Regions from separate parts of the Thermosipho sp. 1244 genome, predicted to be linked through region 3. Evidence: predicted binding sites of a transcription regulator. Region 3 holds the regulator's gene; each other region holds the start of a gene.
What was found. The regulator HrcA, encoded in region 3, represses chaperone genes, less so after heat shock. The targets are predictions, from matches to a motif close to ATTAGCACTCNNANNNTNNGAGTGCTAAT.

Region 1 (6,444 bases), on a different contig from region 3:
TCATCCTTTTTCATTCCAGGAAGTTCTGCCTCAATTACGACTTCATTTTCCGTTTCATATATGTCCACTTTGGGGAAGTGAATTCTGGAATTTCTTGAAGGTTCCATGAAATCTTCAAATAATCTATCAATTTCCCTTTGAAGCTCTACAAATGGATCAAAGTAACCTCTTCTTGCTAACATAGTTTCACCTCCTTTTTTATTTACTATTTTCTGATTGTTGATTACCATTTTGTTTGTATATATATTCACCTATTTTGTTTTTCTCCCTATCAAGCTCGTCAAACAACATCTTTATTCTTGGTATATCGTTTTTGTTTATAGCATCTCTTAAGTCTTTTACTAAGTTTTCAAGTTTTTGTTTTTCGTCTTGAGGAATCTTATCACCATATTCCTTTAGAGATTTTTCTATGTAGTATGCAAGGTCGTCTGCTTTGTTCTTTAATTCCACTTCTTCCCTTCTTCTTTTATCTTGTTCTTCAAATTTCTTTGCATCTTCTATTATTTTGTTAATGTCATTTTCGGAAAGTTTATGTCTTCCAGAGACAACCATAGATTGTTCTTTCCCAGTCCCTAAATCCTTTGCAGAGACATGTACTATACCGTCGCTATCAATGTCAAAAGTAACTTCAATTTGAGGAACTCCTCTGGGAGCAGGTGGAATTCCAACTAATCTAAAGCTACCAAGCAATATATTGTCTGCTGCAATTGGTCTTTCACCTTGATATACTCTAACTTCTACTTCAGTTTGACCATCTTCTGCTGTTGTAAATACTTTACTCTTCTTGATTGGTATTGTGGAATTTCTAGGAATAATTGGCTCAAATAATCCGCCTTTTACTTCAATTCCCAATGTTAATGGAGTGACATCTACTAGGACAATATCTTTACCTTGTGCACCTTCTTCGCCAGCTAATATTGCTGCTTGAATAGCTGCTCCGACTGCAACAGCTTCATCGGGATTTACTCCTTTATTTGGTTCTTTTCCAAAAATTTCTTTGATAAAGTTTTGTACCATAGGTACTCTTGTCATTCCGCCAACCAATATTATTTCATCAATATCTTCTGGTCTAAGTTTTGCATCTGATAAAGCTTGTTCTATAGGTTTTCTCGTCATTTCCACTAAATCTCTAGTAAGAGATTCAAACATTGAACGTGTTAGTCTCATTTCAAGATGCAACGGACCTTCTGCGGTAGCTGTTATGTAAGGAAGACTTATATCGGTTTCTAACTTACTTGAAAGTTCAATTTTTGCTTTTTCAGCTGCATCTCTTAACCTTTGTAATGCTTGTTTGTCTTCTCTAAGGTCAACACCATGTTGTTTTTTGAATTCTTCAGCTAACCAGTCAATTATTTTTTGATCAAAGTCGTCTCCTCCAAGATGGTTATTACCAGATGTTGCGATTACTTGAATAACTCCATCCCCTATTTCAAGGATCGAAACGTCAAATGTACCACCACCTAAGTCGTATACCAAAACTTTCTCTTCTTTTCCTTTTTTGTCGAGACCATACGCAAGTGCAGCGGCTGTAGGTTCGTTTATTATTCTTAAGACTTCAAACCCCGCTATTCTTCCAGCGTCTTTTGTTGCTTGCCTTTGTGCATCATTAAAATATGCAGGACATGTGATTACCGCTTTTTTTATTTCGCCACCCAAATATTCTTCAGCATCTCTTTTTAACTTTTTTAATACAAATGCACTAATCTCTTGTGGGGTGTATTCCTTGTCGTCGATCTTTACTTTGTAATCTGTTCCCATTTTCCTTTTAATTGATTTTAAAGTCCTATCAGAATTCAAGATTAATTGTCTTTTGGCAGGTTCGCCAACCAATATTTCACCCGATTTACTAAAAGCGACTATTGATGGTGTAGTTCTTGTGCCTTCAGCATTTGGAATAACCTCAACATTTGAATCTGGTTTCATCCATGCGATTACACTATTTGTTGTTCCCAAGTCTATACCTACAACGTATTCTTTCTTATTTGCCATTTTTCCACCTCCCAGTTTATATTATATGATATTAGCACTCTGTTGTCAAGAGTGATAATATAAAATTCTAAAAAACAGGAAGGCGCATGAATAAATGCCTTCCTGTGTGTTAATTTGTTGTTTACTTAAAATTATAGCAAACGTAACTTTTAATTGTTATCGATTGTTGAGGATAATTTTACTGCTGTACCATATGCTAATATTTCTGCGGCACCACTCATTACTGCAGCGCTGGAAAATCTTATTGACACTATAGCATCGGCTCCTAGCTTTTCTGCTTCGTCGATCATCCTTTCTATTGCTTTGTTTCTTGCTTCAGTCATCATTTCTGTATAGGATTTGATTTCGCCGCCGGCCAATGTTTTAAATGCTGCGGCTATGTCTTTCCCAAGATGTTTGGAATGTACTATGTTTCCCATGACTACTCCCAATATTTTTGTTATTTTGTACCCTGGGACTTTTTCTGTGGTAGATATTAACATAATGTTCTCCTCCTTTAATTTTTTATAAATTTTATAATTTCATCAATAACTTTTGCATCAACATGATTTTCGATTAAGTATGCATTTGGTGTTTTTTCACCTGGTATAAATAAATGAGTTAATCCATTAAAGAGTATAATTTTGGTATTGTTAGTTAAGTGTTCTTTGAATATGTTGTAGTCTTTTAAAGTTACTTGATAATCATTTTTTCCGAAAAGTATTAAAGTTTTTACCTTCCCTAAGTATTTTAATGGGTTATAGTTGCGTAAGTCATACCAATATTTTGCTTTTGCGCCTAATACAAATTCGTCATTTGGTATTTTATTTTCTTTAAGTTTCTGGAGTTTTTGTAATATTTCATTACTTGTATTTTGGAGAAATTTTAATTGATCAATTATTACATCTTCTAAATTTCTTGCAGGTGGGGCAAGCAATATTAATCCTGAAATATTATCATTTATTGTTGCAATGTATGGGGCTACATATGCACCAAGGCTATGTCCAAGTAGATATATCTCTTTGTAGTTATAATCCTTGAGTAATTTTATTGCTTTTAGAACATCGTTTATTACTTCTTCTTTAATGGTTATATTTTCATTTGCTTGATACAAAGTTCTTTTGTTATATCTTAATACTGCTATATTGTTACTTGACAAGGCATATGCTATATCTTTAAATATTTTGTTTGGTCCAATTGTTTCGTCCATATCTTGTGGTCCTGAACCATGTATTAAAATTACCGCGTATTTTGTGTGCTCTTTTGGAATTGTTAATTTTCCTGGAAGATCACCAACTTTTACATCTTTTTCCGAAAATTTATCACTTTTAACGTATTGTGGTATTTTATATTCTACATTTTGCGCAATGGAGAAAAACAAGCCATCGATTTTTCCTTCTTTGTTTAGAGTGATAGATATATTTAAATTGCTTTTTTTAAACTTAGATGTGAATATGAAGACTTTATATGGTGGTTTTTCTATTATTTGAAATTTTACTATCTTTTCAAAATTTCCGTATGTTGACGTTATTTGCTGCCATATTTTTTTTATTTTTTCTATTGGAAGATGTTGTTTCATTGTATTGGATGATAGATTGTACGCCACTTTGTAGTTTTCATTTACAAGTGCATAAAAATAATTGTAAGCTATTTTTTCAAAATTTGATGAAAATAAAAAAGTTGAGAAGATTACAATAGAAATTACCCATCTTTTCATTTTTACACCTCCTTATTTTCAAATAAGTAATACGAAAAGGACAAAAGTATTATTCCAATTAAAGTTAGTGATGTTGAATATGTAAAGTCTATTGTGGATTCTTTAAAAATTTTGTAGCCAAGAATATATTTATAGGTGTTAAGAAAACTTATGGGTCTTAAAAATCCGAGGGTAGTTGAAATACCTAGTATTGCAAAAGAAGTTAGCAAGGGTTTAACTTGATCGTTAAAAATCACAGAGAACATAAAAGATATGGAATACCAGAAAAATGCACCGATAAAAGAGTGTATAAAAAATTTTGTAGTTGTCTCAAAAGAAAGTGTTTTATTTGTGATTATAGAGTAAATATAGGGAATGTAAGATAGAACAAAGATTTCTATAAAAAGTACAATAAAGCTGACGATAAGCTTGTTGTAGAATATATTTTTTCTTGATTTTCTTACAAGTAAAAATGAAATTGTTTCATTTTCAAATTCCCTTGAAAATAGTGGAAATGAAAGTATTATACCAATTATAGGGATTATTTGACCAAAATTTTTCCCAAACCACTGTGATAATATGTAAAAATCCCAATTTTTGAGTTTTTCAACAAAATTATTTCCTACAAACCTCTGGATAACCTCTGAGTTTTTGTTTAGAAGATCTATCACAAAATTCTGAAATGGTGCAAGTGAAAAAAAGAGTATTAACATTACAACAAAGGTAAAAATACTTCTAGTTTTCATGTCCATCCATTCTTTTTTCATAACTTTCCCCCCTTTACAAGAGCCTCAAATATTATTTCAAAAGTTGCAGGTTTTATATCCCCTTTTGCATTTTCTTTCTTGCAAAGGATAATTTTTTCGTTGTCGGTTTTTTTGTATAAGAATCCTTTTATATTTTCGTTAGTAATACATAAAACATATTTTTCCTTAATGTTATCCATGTAATCGTATTCGACAATTTTTCCATTGGACATAATTGCAATTTTGTCTGCAATTTTTTCTACTTCAGAGAGTATGTGACTTGTTAAAAATACAGTTTTTTCTTCAAATGATAGTTTTCTGATGATTTCGATTACTTTTTTTTGCATTAGAGGATCAAGTCCCCATGTAGGTTCGTCAAAAAAATATATATCGACGTTTTCAGATAATACAATTGCAAGGTATAATAATGTTGTCATTCCATGTGATAGTGTTGCAATTTTTTCATTAAGCGGAAGTTGAAATTCATTAACAAAAAACAATGATTTTTCAAATGAAAAGTTTGAAGAAAGTTCTTTGGTTATTTCCAACAATTTTTTTACTGTTAAATATTTGTATAATTCTTTTTTTTCGGGAAGATATGTATATGTTCCATTGAGTATGATTTCTCCTTTGTCTTTTTTCCTTAAGTTTAATATGCACTTTAAGGTTGTTGTTTTACCAGCTCCATTGGGACCTAAAAGTGCGAATATTTCACCTTTGTTTACTTCAAATGAGATATTATCTACCGCTTTTTTTGAACCATATGTTTTTTTAAAATTTTTAACTTTTATCAAGGAAATCACCCCCTCTAATAAATTCACAAATTTCATTTATTGAAATTCCGGCCTTTAGGCATTTTTTAACAATTTCAGATAGTTCTTGTAGTATTTCCATATTAAATTTTTCCAAAGAATCCTTTATTACTATATATCCCTCACCGCGAACTGCTTTAATGACATTTTCATTGACTAATTCTCTGTACGCTCTTGCAACAGTGTTTATATTTACATTTAGGTCATCAGCTAATTTCCTTATAGAAGGAAGAAAATCACCGTTTTTTAATCTACCCTTTAAGATTTCAAGCTTTATATTTTCAACAATTTGTTTATATACAGGGACGTGAGATGAAAAATTTATACTGAACCACATATTACACCTCCTACACTGTAATATTATAATATTACAGTATGCGTAAGTCAAATAAAAAAATCCAAGTAATCCTTAAGGATTACTTGGATTTATACAATTTTGGCGTATTATTGTAAATTTTCAATTATAACGGCAGTGCCCATACCTCCACCGATGCATAATGTGGCAAGCCCATATTTTAAATTCCTTTTTTTCATTTCATATAACAATGTTACTATTATTCTGTTTCCACTTGCACCTATTGGATGACCAAGGGCTATTGCGCCACCATTTACATTTGTCCTCTCAAGTATCCATTCTTTGCTTACACCAAATTTTTCGCTCCATAATTTTATTACCGCAAGACTTTGTGCTGCAAATGCTTCGTTTAACTCTATTAGTTCTATATCTTCCATCTTTAAATTTGCTTTTTTGAGTACTTTTTCCGTTGCTGGGACAGGGCCAAGTCCCATTTCCATTGGATCCACTCCTGCCTGTGCCCATGCTATTATTCTTGCAAGTGGCTTTAAATTGTTCTTTTCAACGTATTTTTCAGATGCAAGTACTATAGCACTTCCTCCATCGTTTATACCGCTTGCATTTCCCGCGGTTATTGTGCCGTCTTTTTTAAACGCTGGTCGTAACTTTGAAAGTTTTTCAAGTGTTACGTCAAGCCTTGGATGTTCATCTGTATCAAAAATTTTAGTTTCTTTTTTTGTGATTATCTCTACTGGAACAATTTCGTCTTTAAATTTTTTTTCCTCTATTGCTTTTTTGGTTTTCATTTGACTTTCATATGCAAACTTATCCTGTTCTTCTCTTGAAATTTGGTATTTTTCCGCTAAGTGTTCTGCGGTAAGTCCCATGTGTATGTTGTTAAAAACGTCGGTAAGTCCATCAATTATC
Region 2 (4,245 bases), on a different contig from region 3:
CTAAGAGATGGAACTCTCTTAAAGTATAATGCACCCATTTCTAATGTCTCTCTAAACGAAAGAGCAAACAGTTCTTTTAAAACTGCTAAGGAAAGAATTAGTGCGTCTGGGTATTTCTTAGGTCTACCTTTGGAGGTAGATTTTTGAGGAAGTTGTGGTAAAATATTGTTGTAAAATTTTTTAACAAGTTTGAGTATTTTCTTTATGTTAGTTCTTCTCATATCAGGGGAGATTATATCATCTCCCCTTTTATTTTTGAACCACTTCCTCTTATTTTTGAAACACTCCCATAATTCTTCGGAGTTATCAACAAAACATCAACCGCGTCTCTTACTTTTTTTCATTTCATACATTTTCCTATCCACTTCTTTTAAAATTTCTCCAAAATTCTTTTGCTTGTTGTACTTTACAATTCCATACGAAAAATCAATATTTGATTTTCGTTTTATCCTATCAACAACTTGTTTTGCATTTTTTCCACTTACAAAGATTAAAAACTCGTCTCCTCCGTATCTTACAACTTTATCTTCTTTCCTTATACTTTTCTTACATAATTTTACAAACTTTTTCAATACTTTATCGCCATAATCATGTCCATAGGTATCGTTAAGTTTTTTAAAACCATCCAAATCTATAAATATTATAGAATAATTATCGTCAAAATTCATCTTGTTTAAGAAATTTCTGCTGTAAGCACCTGTTAATGGATCAAATAAAGAAATTCTAAGTGTTTCCTTCTTTTCTTTAACAAGCTTATTAAAGACCTCTCTAAACTTAAAATTTATAGTCAAAATTTCAGATAACAAATCAAACATGTATAATTCTTTAGATGTAAATGCATTTTTTCCACCTTTTTCAAACAACACCGCACCAAAAATCTCTTCTTCAAATTTTAAAGGAACACCATAAATGGAAACAATTCTATTTTTTCCAAACACTATTCTTTCATATCCTTTTGGAAGGACTAATCTTTCCGAATTTTTTATATATAACTTCTTACCAAAATCCATTACATATGAAACAATTGGCTTCTTTTTAGGTGGAATAACAAAATTCATCCTTTCCTCAAAACCTATATTAGCATAATGTATGTAAGTACTTCCATCACCTCTTCTAGTTGCTACAACAAGAGAGTCAATCATTTTCTGTCCTTTTAAAAAATTAAACAACTTTTTTGAAACTTCCGAAAGAGTTTTTCTATTTAAAATATCCAAAAAAATACTTTGTGGAATTTTATTTAAAGGCTTGATAATATCTTTGGCATACGAATATACATTGCTTGAAATATTTACCAAAAAAAGTATTGAATACCTCAAACCTTTGGACTTTATCCTGAAAAACTTCAAAAGAAATATCTGTCCACCAATTTCAATTTCTACCTCAAATTCTAATTTATCTTTATAGTAATTTTTCAAAATCATATTAAAAAACACTTCTAATTGCGAATATTTCTTTGAAAAAACTCTAATTTTATCTTCAGTAACATTTTTAAAATCAAAAAAATTTACATTATACATCTTAGCATAATTTAATAGACTAGATGAAAAATATTTAAGTTTTCCACCATGCCAAACTGCAACACCCATTTTTGAAGATTTACTATCAAACACCAAATTAACTAAATTTCTTAACTTTAATATATAAACCAAAGAAAAAATTAAAAAAAGAACCAAAATTACAACTAACCCCAAGATAAAATACATTTTATCCCCTCCAAATCGTACATATCTAATATAAAACATAAAAACATTCAAAATCAACCAAAAACAAATCATTTACATTTGATTAAAAACATCGTCAAACACTATTGTTTACAAAAACGTAACAACAAACCGTGAACCAAAAACAAATGTTATCAGTCTATATATGTGAGTGATAAAAAGAAAATAATTTTGGAGGTGGTTAAATTGAGGTATTTAGACAATAAAATGCAAGAATTAGTCCAACAAGCGGCAGAAAATTTGACCCAAAAAAGGCAAAATCTTTTAAAACCAGAGCATGTGCTCTATGAAATTCTACAAGATGATGTAGTGCAAAAACTTATAAAAACACGTATAAATTTAGATGAAATATTGGATAGAATTGAAGAATTAATCGAAAGTCAATATGGGGTATACTACGGTTCTGGTTCTGGAGTTTACATGTCAAATGAACTTTCCAGAATATTTGAACTCTCCAGAAAAGAAGCAAAATTACTCGGTTCAAGTAAAGTTTCACCTATTCATTTTCTTTTGGCACTGCTTAAAGATAGCTCTACTCAAGCTGCTGCCATACTAAATAAATACGGAATCACATATGAAGAAGTATTAAAATCGGTAAAAGAACTTGTGGAGAATGGAGAATTAGACGGAGAAGGAAACGTACTTTCAAAATACACGGTAGATTTAACAAAACTTGCAAGAGAGGGTAAACTTTCACCTGTTATCGGTAGGGAAAAAGAAATTGAAAGAGTTATTGAAATTCTCTCTAGAAAAACAAAAAACAACCCCGTGCTTATAGGCGATCCAGGTGTCGGTAAAACTGCTATTGTTGAAGGTCTTGCACAAAAAATTGTTGAAGGAAAAGTCCCTGAAAAACTTAAAAATAAAAAGATATTAATGCTTGATCTTGGAAAAATGCTTGCAGGTAGTAAGTATCGTGGCGAATTTGAAGAAAGATTGAAAAAGGTAATGGAAGAAATAAATAAAATGAAAAACAATGTAATTCTCTTTATCGACGAACTTCATACAATAGTTGGAGCAGGTGCTGCAGAAGGTGCAATGGATGCATCTAACATGTTAAAACCTGCACTAGCCAGAGGAGAACTACATGCAATTGGTGCAACAACTTTAGAAGAATACAGAAAACACATAGAAAAGGACAAAGCCCTTGCCAGAAGATTTCAGCCTGTACTAATTGAGGAACCTAGTGTAGAAGAAACTATAAAAATATTAAAAGGTTTAAAAGAAACATACGAAAAACACCACAACGTAGAAATAACGGATGAAGCTATAGAAGCTGCAGCAAAGTTATCTTCAAAATACATCCAAGATAGATTTATGCCAGATAAAGCTATAGATTTGATTGATGAAGCTGCTGCAAAGATAAGTTTAAAGTCCGCCGATCCAAAAATCTCAGAACTAAAGGAAAAAATAAAATCTTTAAGTGAAAAAATCGATGAACTTACTATAAATTCCCAATACAAAGAAGCAGCTGAAATGAAACAACAAATGTATAAACTTCAAAATCAATATGAAGAACTTGAAAAGAAATACGGAACCGACAAGGTAACCGCTGATACAGTTGCAAAGGTTGTAGAATCGTGGACTGGTATACCCGCAACCAAAATGATGGAATCAGAAAAAGAAAAGTTATTAAGATTTGAAGAACTTGTACATCAAAGAATGGTAGACCAAGAAGAAGCAGTCAAAGTTGTTGCAGATGCTATCAGAAAAGCAAGAGCAGGTATAAAGGATCCCAATAGACCAATTGGTACCTTCCTATTCTTAGGTCCAAGTGGTGTTGGTAAAACAGAACTTGCAAAGACCATTGCAGAACTTTTATTTGGTTCCGAAAACGCGCTCATTAGAATAGACATGAGTGAGTACATGGAAAAACACTCAGTTGCAAGACTCATTGGTGCACCTCCAGGATATGTGGGGTATGATCAAGGCGGACAATTAACAGAACAAGTAAGAAGAAAACCATATAGCGTAATTCTTTTGGATGAGGTTGAAAAAGCACATCCAGAAGTATTTAACGTATTACTGCAAGTTTTTGATGATGGTAGATTAACAGATGGAAAAGGTAACACAGTTGATTTTAGAAACACGATAATTATAATGACCAGTAACCTCGCAAGCGATAAGATATTGAGAAAGGTTGAAGCGGGAATAGAGTTTGAAAAAATAGAAGAATCTGTAAGGGAAGATTTAAAACACTATTTTAGACCAGAGTTCATAAACAGAATTGACCATGTTGTGATATTCAAACCACTTACAGAAAAGCATATGAAAGAAATAGTTGAAAAGTTAATTTCAAGGCTTGAAAAGAGATTAAAAGAAAAGAGCCTAAAAATAAAACTAACAGATAACGCAAAAGCATACCTTGCAAAGAAAGGATATGATCCAGCCTTTGGAGCAAGACCATTAAGAAGATTAATAGAACGAGAAATTGAAACACCTCTTTCAAAGAAAATTATAGCTGGAGAAATTAAAGAAGGAGATATAGTTTTAGTTGATGTAAACAACGGAATGATCTCAGTTG
Region 3 (6,444 bases):
AGGCTACTCGGCAATATTTAAAAGTTTAAAGGATTATTTACAACCAGTTATTGAGTCTTTTGCCTTAACTATTCCCATTTTTTTGGAAGTATCAAAGGAAAAGAGAACATCTGTTTTGGTGGGAATAATTTATTTTGGACTTTATATACTTACTTCAATGGCATCAAAAAATTCCTGGAAGTTTAAGAAGGGGTTAAATTTAACGCTCTTTTTGGGTGCGATAAATGTGATTTTAATAGGTATTTCGTATGTGTATAAATTGTATTTTCTTTCTATTATTTTCTTTTTCTTTTTGTACATTTTGGAGAATATCAGAAGACCTATTGCTGTGGCGTATATCAGCGAAAAATCGGAGGCTCTTGCTTCTGTATTATCGGTTGAATCTCAAGTAAAAACATTTTTAAGTGCTATGTTTTCATTTTTGATGGGGTTTTTGAGTAATGAATATGGAATTGGAGTAGGAATAATGGTACTAGGAGCTATTTTATTAGTCTTCTCACAAATCTTTAAATGTAAAGATTTGTAAAATTTCTTTTGTGATGTATAATTAAGTAGTACTTTTAATTTTGTGAGGTGGTATTATGGGTATAAAAAAAGGAGATAAGGTATTGGTACATTATGTGGGAAGATTTGAAGATGGAGAAATTTTTGATAGTTCAGAAGGAAAAGAACCGTTACAATTTGTAGTTGGGGAAAGACAGGTTATTCCTGGTTTTGAGGAACAAATTATTGGTATGGAGGTAGGCGAAAAAAAGACAATAAATGTTCCTTATGATAAAGCTTATGGGGAATATAGAGAAGATTTGGTTTTCCCCGTTGAAAAGGAAAAATTACCAGAAGATGTACAAGTAGGTCAATTTTTTGAGGTACATCAACCAGATGGTGGAACTTTTGTTGTTAGAGTTTCAGAAGTTAATGAAGATAAGATTATGCTCGATGCCAATCATCCTTTAGCGGGTAAAAATTTAATATTTGACGTTGAAATAGTTTCCATACTATGAAGAATATAGAAAAATATTCACTGAGTGAGGAAATTGCAAATGCAATAACCCATGGAATAGGAGCTTTGATAGCATTATTTGGGCTTGTTTGGTTGATAGTATATGCTTCAATGAGTGGTGGAGTGTTAAAAATCGTTTCCTTTACAATATTTGGTGTTACGCTATTTTTGCTTTATTTAATTTCTACATTGTATCATGGGATAAGTTATAGGAAGGCTAAGGCTATATTTGAAATAATGGATCATTCCGCAATTTTTTTACTAATTGCTGGAACTTATACCCCATTTTTGTTGTTGGTTATTAGTGGAAGACTTGGATGGATTTTGTTTTCAATAATGTGGGTACTTGCAACTATCGGTATTATATTTAAAGTATTTTTTGTCAAAGAATATATGATAATTTCTACGCTTATTTACATTGCAATGGGATGGATGATAGTGTTTTTTATAAGGAATTTATGGGTCAATTTTAATAGGCAAGGAATAATTTTGTTGTTCTTAGGTGGTTTGGCATATACAATTGGTACTATTTTCTATATGTATAGAAAGATAAAATTTCATCACATGATATGGCATTTGTTTGTAATTTTAGGTAGTATTTTCCATTATTTTGCAGTACTTTCAATTTAAAATAATTTCAATATGTAGATTTGACAAAGTCCAGGTAGCTTTGGTGTAATAAATTCAGAGCAACCTGGATTTTTTATATGCCGTTATTTGACATTTGCTGTGTAAAAATGTAAACTAATAATTGAGGTGATAAGATGAAAGAAAGATTAAAAAAGATTTTGGTGATTTTGTCTGATTCAAAAGGTCCTGTTAAAGGTAAGGATTTAGCGGAGATGTTGGGAGTTAGTAGGCAGATAATAGTTCAAGATATATCTGTTTTAAAGACAAAGGGGCACAAGATTTTTTCAACAAGAGATGGTTATATTCTAGAGAGGAAAAGGGATTTTGTCAGAAAGATGATTGCCGTAAAACATTCTGAAAACGAGATTTACGATGAACTTTTGAAAGTTGTAAATGCTGGCGGAAAAGTAATAGATGTTATAGTTGAGCATCCTCTTTACGGTGAAATTAATGGTAGGCTTGATATTGCAACACTGGATGATGTTGCAAAGTTTATGGCCCTTATGAAGAGTTCAAATGCAACTCCGCTTTTAAAATTATCCGGAGGTGTTCACATACATACTATAGAAGCTCCAAATAAAGAGGTTATGGAAAAGATATTGGAAGCTTTAAAGGATTATCTTTTGGAGGTGAAAAAGTGAAAATTGATCAAGTCATTGATAGTGTAGTTTCAAAAGAAAAACAAAGAAGTCTCTTAATTTTGACTTCTTTAATATGGATAGTAGGATCTGCTGGTGTTATGGTTATGCCATTTGTTCTTCCGGATTTAATTTCAGAATGGCAACTTTCAAAAACCATGGCAAGTTCTCTTGTTAGTGCAACATTCTTGGGCATGCTTTTTGGTGCATTGTTGTCTGGCGTGATTTTGGATTACTTTGGCAGAAAGACCGGAACTATTTTTTACTTGTTAATTTCCGTGATTTTTACGGTATTATTTGGCTTTTCGAAGGGATATTCAATAGCTTATTTCTTGAGATTTTTATCTGGTTTTGGATATGGAGGACTTTTACCTTCGGCGAATACTTATCTTTCTGAATTTACATCGATAAAACTTAGAGGAAGGTATTTAGTATATTTGGAAACCAGTTGGGCAATTGGAAGTATATTAATAGCACTTTTTGCGGTAACTTTCGGGGAAAGATTTGGCTGGAGATGGAATTTTTATATTTTTTCATTAGGGTTGTTGATATTAATAGCGCTTTTAAAAAATTCCGAAACTCCAAAGTATCTTTTTGAAAGAAATGGTATAAAAGCTTTAAAAGAGAGATATGGTGATGTTCCAGATGATATTGAAAGTGTGGAAAAGGTGAAAGTTACTTTTGGTGCTCTGTTTAAAAGTAGATACGTTAAACAAACTATTTTGGTTATGATATCTTGGTTTGTCGTAAGCTTTGTGTATTACGCACTTTTTTCATGGGCACCTAGGGTTTTTGTGGAAAACCTTTCAATTACCATAACTAAAGCAAAATGGTATACATTTTTTGTATACCTTGCCCAATTGCCTGGATATCTTTCTGTGGCTTATTTAATAGAAAAATGGGGAAGGAAAAAGACTTTATCCGTGTATTTTATAGGAATGGGACTTTCTTCGTTTTTCCTATTTCTTGCCTCTGGAAATATTACGTTTTTGTTTGTTGTTTTAGTTCTTTCATTCTTTACTTTAGGAGTCTGGGGATTAGTATATGCGTATACCCCAGAGTTGTTTCCCACCTCATTTAGAGGTACTGCAAATGGAGTAGCAGGTGTAATGGCAAGGGTTGCTGGAATAATAGCACCATACTTTACGGGATACTTTGTTGATAAATCTATAGTTGCCGCGCTTTCGTATACTGCAATATTTTCAATTATTACAGGTCTATTAGTATTGATTCTTGGTGTGGAAACTAAAGATAAACCAGTTGGATAATTTTGGGCATCTTACGATGCCCATTTTTTGTTTAATTGACTGTTCAATTTTTTTATGTTATACTATTATCAGACAAAGTATGAGAGTGATAATTCCTCTGATAAAGAGGTGGAAATATGAAAGATTTGTCCGATAGACAAAAGAAAATTCTATATTGTTTAGTTAGAGAGTATGTAAAATCTGGTATTCCCGTAAGTTCTCAAAAGATTTTAGAAACAACGAATTTAGAGTGGAGTGGAGCAACTGTTAGAAACGACATGAGAAAGTTGGATTATTTGGGATATGTTTTTCAACCCCACACTTCTGCGGGACGTATTCCTACGGATAAGGGATTGAAGTTTTATGTAAATGAAGTCTTAAAGGTGAGAAAAGAGACAAAAAAAGTAGGTTCTTCCATAGATGTTAGAACGGATTTTCCAATAGGTGATTTGGATAAAATCATCCGAGGTGCTGCAAAGCTTTTATCAAATACTCTAAAAGCTTTTGTTATTATAGAAAAACCTAATCCCATGAATCTTAGGGTTAGGAGGATTGTACTAACTCCAGTTACAAAGACCTTTTCCATTGTAAACATTATTACTGAATTGGGACTTACTTCTGTTCTTCCTATACAACATTCCGAAATTTCTAATATATTGGAAATTGAAGAGTTTTTGAATAAAAGTCTTGATGGAATACTTTTGAGTGATTTTAAATTAAAATTAAAAGAAGTGGTTGAAAAGTTTTCATGGGTTGGCGGGAGATTAAAAGAGTTTATAGAACTTTCTGAAAGAATTGCATCTGAGAAATACGATGAATACATTATTGAAGGAGTATTTAATCTTGTGAATGCAAAGAAATTTGGTGAAGATAAGTTAAGAGAAATTGTAAAAATTTCTACAAATTCTGAATTTTATCCGCAAATTTTTTCACTAGGTGAAGGGATATACATAGGAAAGGAACATAATATAAGAAATTTTGAGCAATATGCAGTTTTGATAATGCCTTATTTTGTCTTTGAGCGAGAAGTGGGGAGAATTGCCGTAATTTTTGATAAATTTAGTGATTACTCTAAGGTATTTGATAGTGTGGAATATGTGGTTAACAGACTTACTGAATATTTTACTATTGTTGCAAGAAATGTTGAATAATTGGAGGTGATTGAAGTGGAAAAAGAAATGAAAAATGAAATAAAGAATGTAGAAAAGAATGAAGAGGTAAAAGGGGAAAAAACACCGGAGAAAATTGTGGAAGAACAAAAAGAAAAAATAAAGGAATTAGAGTTACAGTTAAAAGAATTTGAAAATTATGCACGTGTATTAAAATCTCAATTTGAAAATTACAAAAAAGATGTGCTCAAAGAAAAAGAACAAATAGCAGTTTCAACGATGGGAAGGATTTTGGAAAGATTTTTGCCAATTTTAGATGATTTTAAAAGATCATTTTCAAATGCGACTGATGAAGAAAGAAACACACAATTTTACAAGGCAATTGAATTGATTTATAAGAATTTATTTAAATTGTTGGAGAGTTTTGGACTTGAAGAAGTTAAAGTAGGTGATAAATTTGATCCATTCGAACATGAAGCGGTAGAAAGGGTTGAAGATGAGGAAAAAGAAGAATATTCTGTTGTAGAAGTTGTAGAGGATGGCTATAAATTTAAAGGAAGAATTTTAAAACCTGCAAAGGTTAAGGTCTCGGTAAAGCCTAGGAGGTGACTTTATGGCCAAAAAAGATTATTATGAAATTCTTGGTGTTTCAAGGAACGCATCCCAAGATGAAATAAGGCAAGCATATAAGAAACTTATAAAAAAATGGCATCCCGATAGAAATTATGAGAATAGAAAGTTAGCGGAAGAAAAATTCAAGGAAATTCAGGAAGCATACGATGTGCTTTCTGATCCTGAAAAACGGGCGATGTATGATAGGTATGGTTATGTGGGAGATGTACCACCGAATGCCGGAGGTGGATTTGGCGGTTTTGGCGGTTTTGAGGATATTTTTAAAGACTTTGGTGATTTTATAAACAACGATATTTTCAATATTTTCTTTGGTGATCAAAGAACATCTTCAAGAAAGAGAGCAAAAAGACCAAAAAGAGGAGAAGATATAAATATTTCCGTTGATGTGTCTTTTGAGGAGTTGTTTACCGGAATAAGGATACCGCTTGAATATGATAGATACGAGGTTTGTGAACATTGTAACGGTGAAGGAGTTGAGCCTGGTAGTGGTTGGATTACTTGTCCAAAGTGTCATGGGACAGGTACTGTTAGAGAAGAAAGGAGAACATTTTTAGGTGTTATTGTAAACCAATATACGTGTAATCATTGTGGTGGAACAGGAAAAATTCCTGGGGAGAGTTGCCATACTTGTGGTGGAACAGGAAGGATAAAGAAAAGATATAAAGTTGAAGTTAACATTCCAGCTGGTATTGAAAATGGAACTATCTTGAGAATACAAAGAGGAGGAAATGCCGGGTATAATGGAGGAGAATATGGTGATTTGTATGTTCACGTAAGAGTTGTTGGATACTCTGATTTTGAAAGAAAGGGAAATGATTTAATTAAAGAGATTAAAATAGATTATTTGGAAGCAATTTTGGGTACAAAGGTAAAAATTAGAATGCCAAATGGTAAAATAAAAGAGGTAAAAATTCCAGCGGGTGTTCAACATGGACAAGAAATATATGTATATGGTGAAGGATTGCCTGATATGAGAACGGGGAAAAGAGGAGATTTAATTTTGAGGGTTAGAGTTGAGATTCCAAGTAGGGTATCAAGAACTGAAAAAAAGTTATTAAAAGAGATAGCAAAGTTGAGGGGAAAGGATGTTGAAGAGAGTTGAAGAATTTTTAGAGAATTTTTTTAAAGAGTATAGATTTTCAGGAGCTGTTTTGGGGGTAAGTGGGGGAGTTGATTCTGCGGTAGTT

Region 1: a site for HrcA is predicted at 2,020-2,048, ahead of dnaK (molecular chaperone DnaK). Genes of this name have one in related genera too.
Region 2: a site for HrcA is predicted at 1,852-1,880, ahead of AS157_RS04765 (ATP-dependent Clp protease ATP-binding subunit). Genes of this name have one in related genera too.

Annotation. Positions count from the first base shown of each region.
Region 1 covers NZ_LNGA01000023.1:239,940-246,383, forward strand. Annotated here, with positions in the region: gene AS157_RS06315 (Hsp20/alpha crystallin family protein) at 1-182, opposite strand, end outside; gene dnaK (molecular chaperone DnaK) at 199-1,989, opposite strand; gene AS157_RS06325 (YbjQ family protein) at 2,139-2,471, opposite strand; gene estD (esterase EstD) at 2,486-3,685, opposite strand; gene AS157_RS06335 (ABC transporter permease subunit) at 3,688-4,431, opposite strand; gene AS157_RS06340 (ABC transporter ATP-binding protein) at 4,428-5,213, opposite strand; gene AS157_RS06345 (GntR family transcriptional regulator) at 5,191-5,559, opposite strand; gene AS157_RS06350 (acetyl-CoA C-acetyltransferase) at 5,667-6,444, opposite strand, start outside.
Region 2 covers NZ_LNGA01000019.1:244-4,488, reverse strand. Annotated here, with positions in the region: partial or broken gene AS157_RS04775 (hypothetical protein) at 1-221, opposite strand, end outside; gene AS157_RS04770 (sensor domain-containing diguanylate cyclase) at 318-1,703, opposite strand; gene AS157_RS04765 (ATP-dependent Clp protease ATP-binding subunit) at 1,908-4,245, shown strand, end outside.
Region 3 covers NZ_LNGA01000032.1:91,681-98,124, forward strand. Annotated here, with positions in the region: gene AS157_RS08470 (MFS transporter) at 1-526, shown strand, start outside; gene AS157_RS08475 (FKBP-type peptidyl-prolyl cis-trans isomerase) at 582-1,001, shown strand; gene trhA (PAQR family membrane homeostasis protein TrhA) at 998-1,630, shown strand; gene AS157_RS08485 (transcription repressor NadR) at 1,765-2,271, shown strand; gene AS157_RS08490 (MFS transporter) at 2,268-3,536, shown strand; gene hrcA (heat-inducible transcriptional repressor HrcA) at 3,653-4,666, shown strand; gene AS157_RS08500 (nucleotide exchange factor GrpE) at 4,682-5,233, shown strand; gene dnaJ (molecular chaperone DnaJ) at 5,238-6,359, shown strand; gene nadE (NAD(+) synthase) at 6,343-6,444, shown strand, end outside.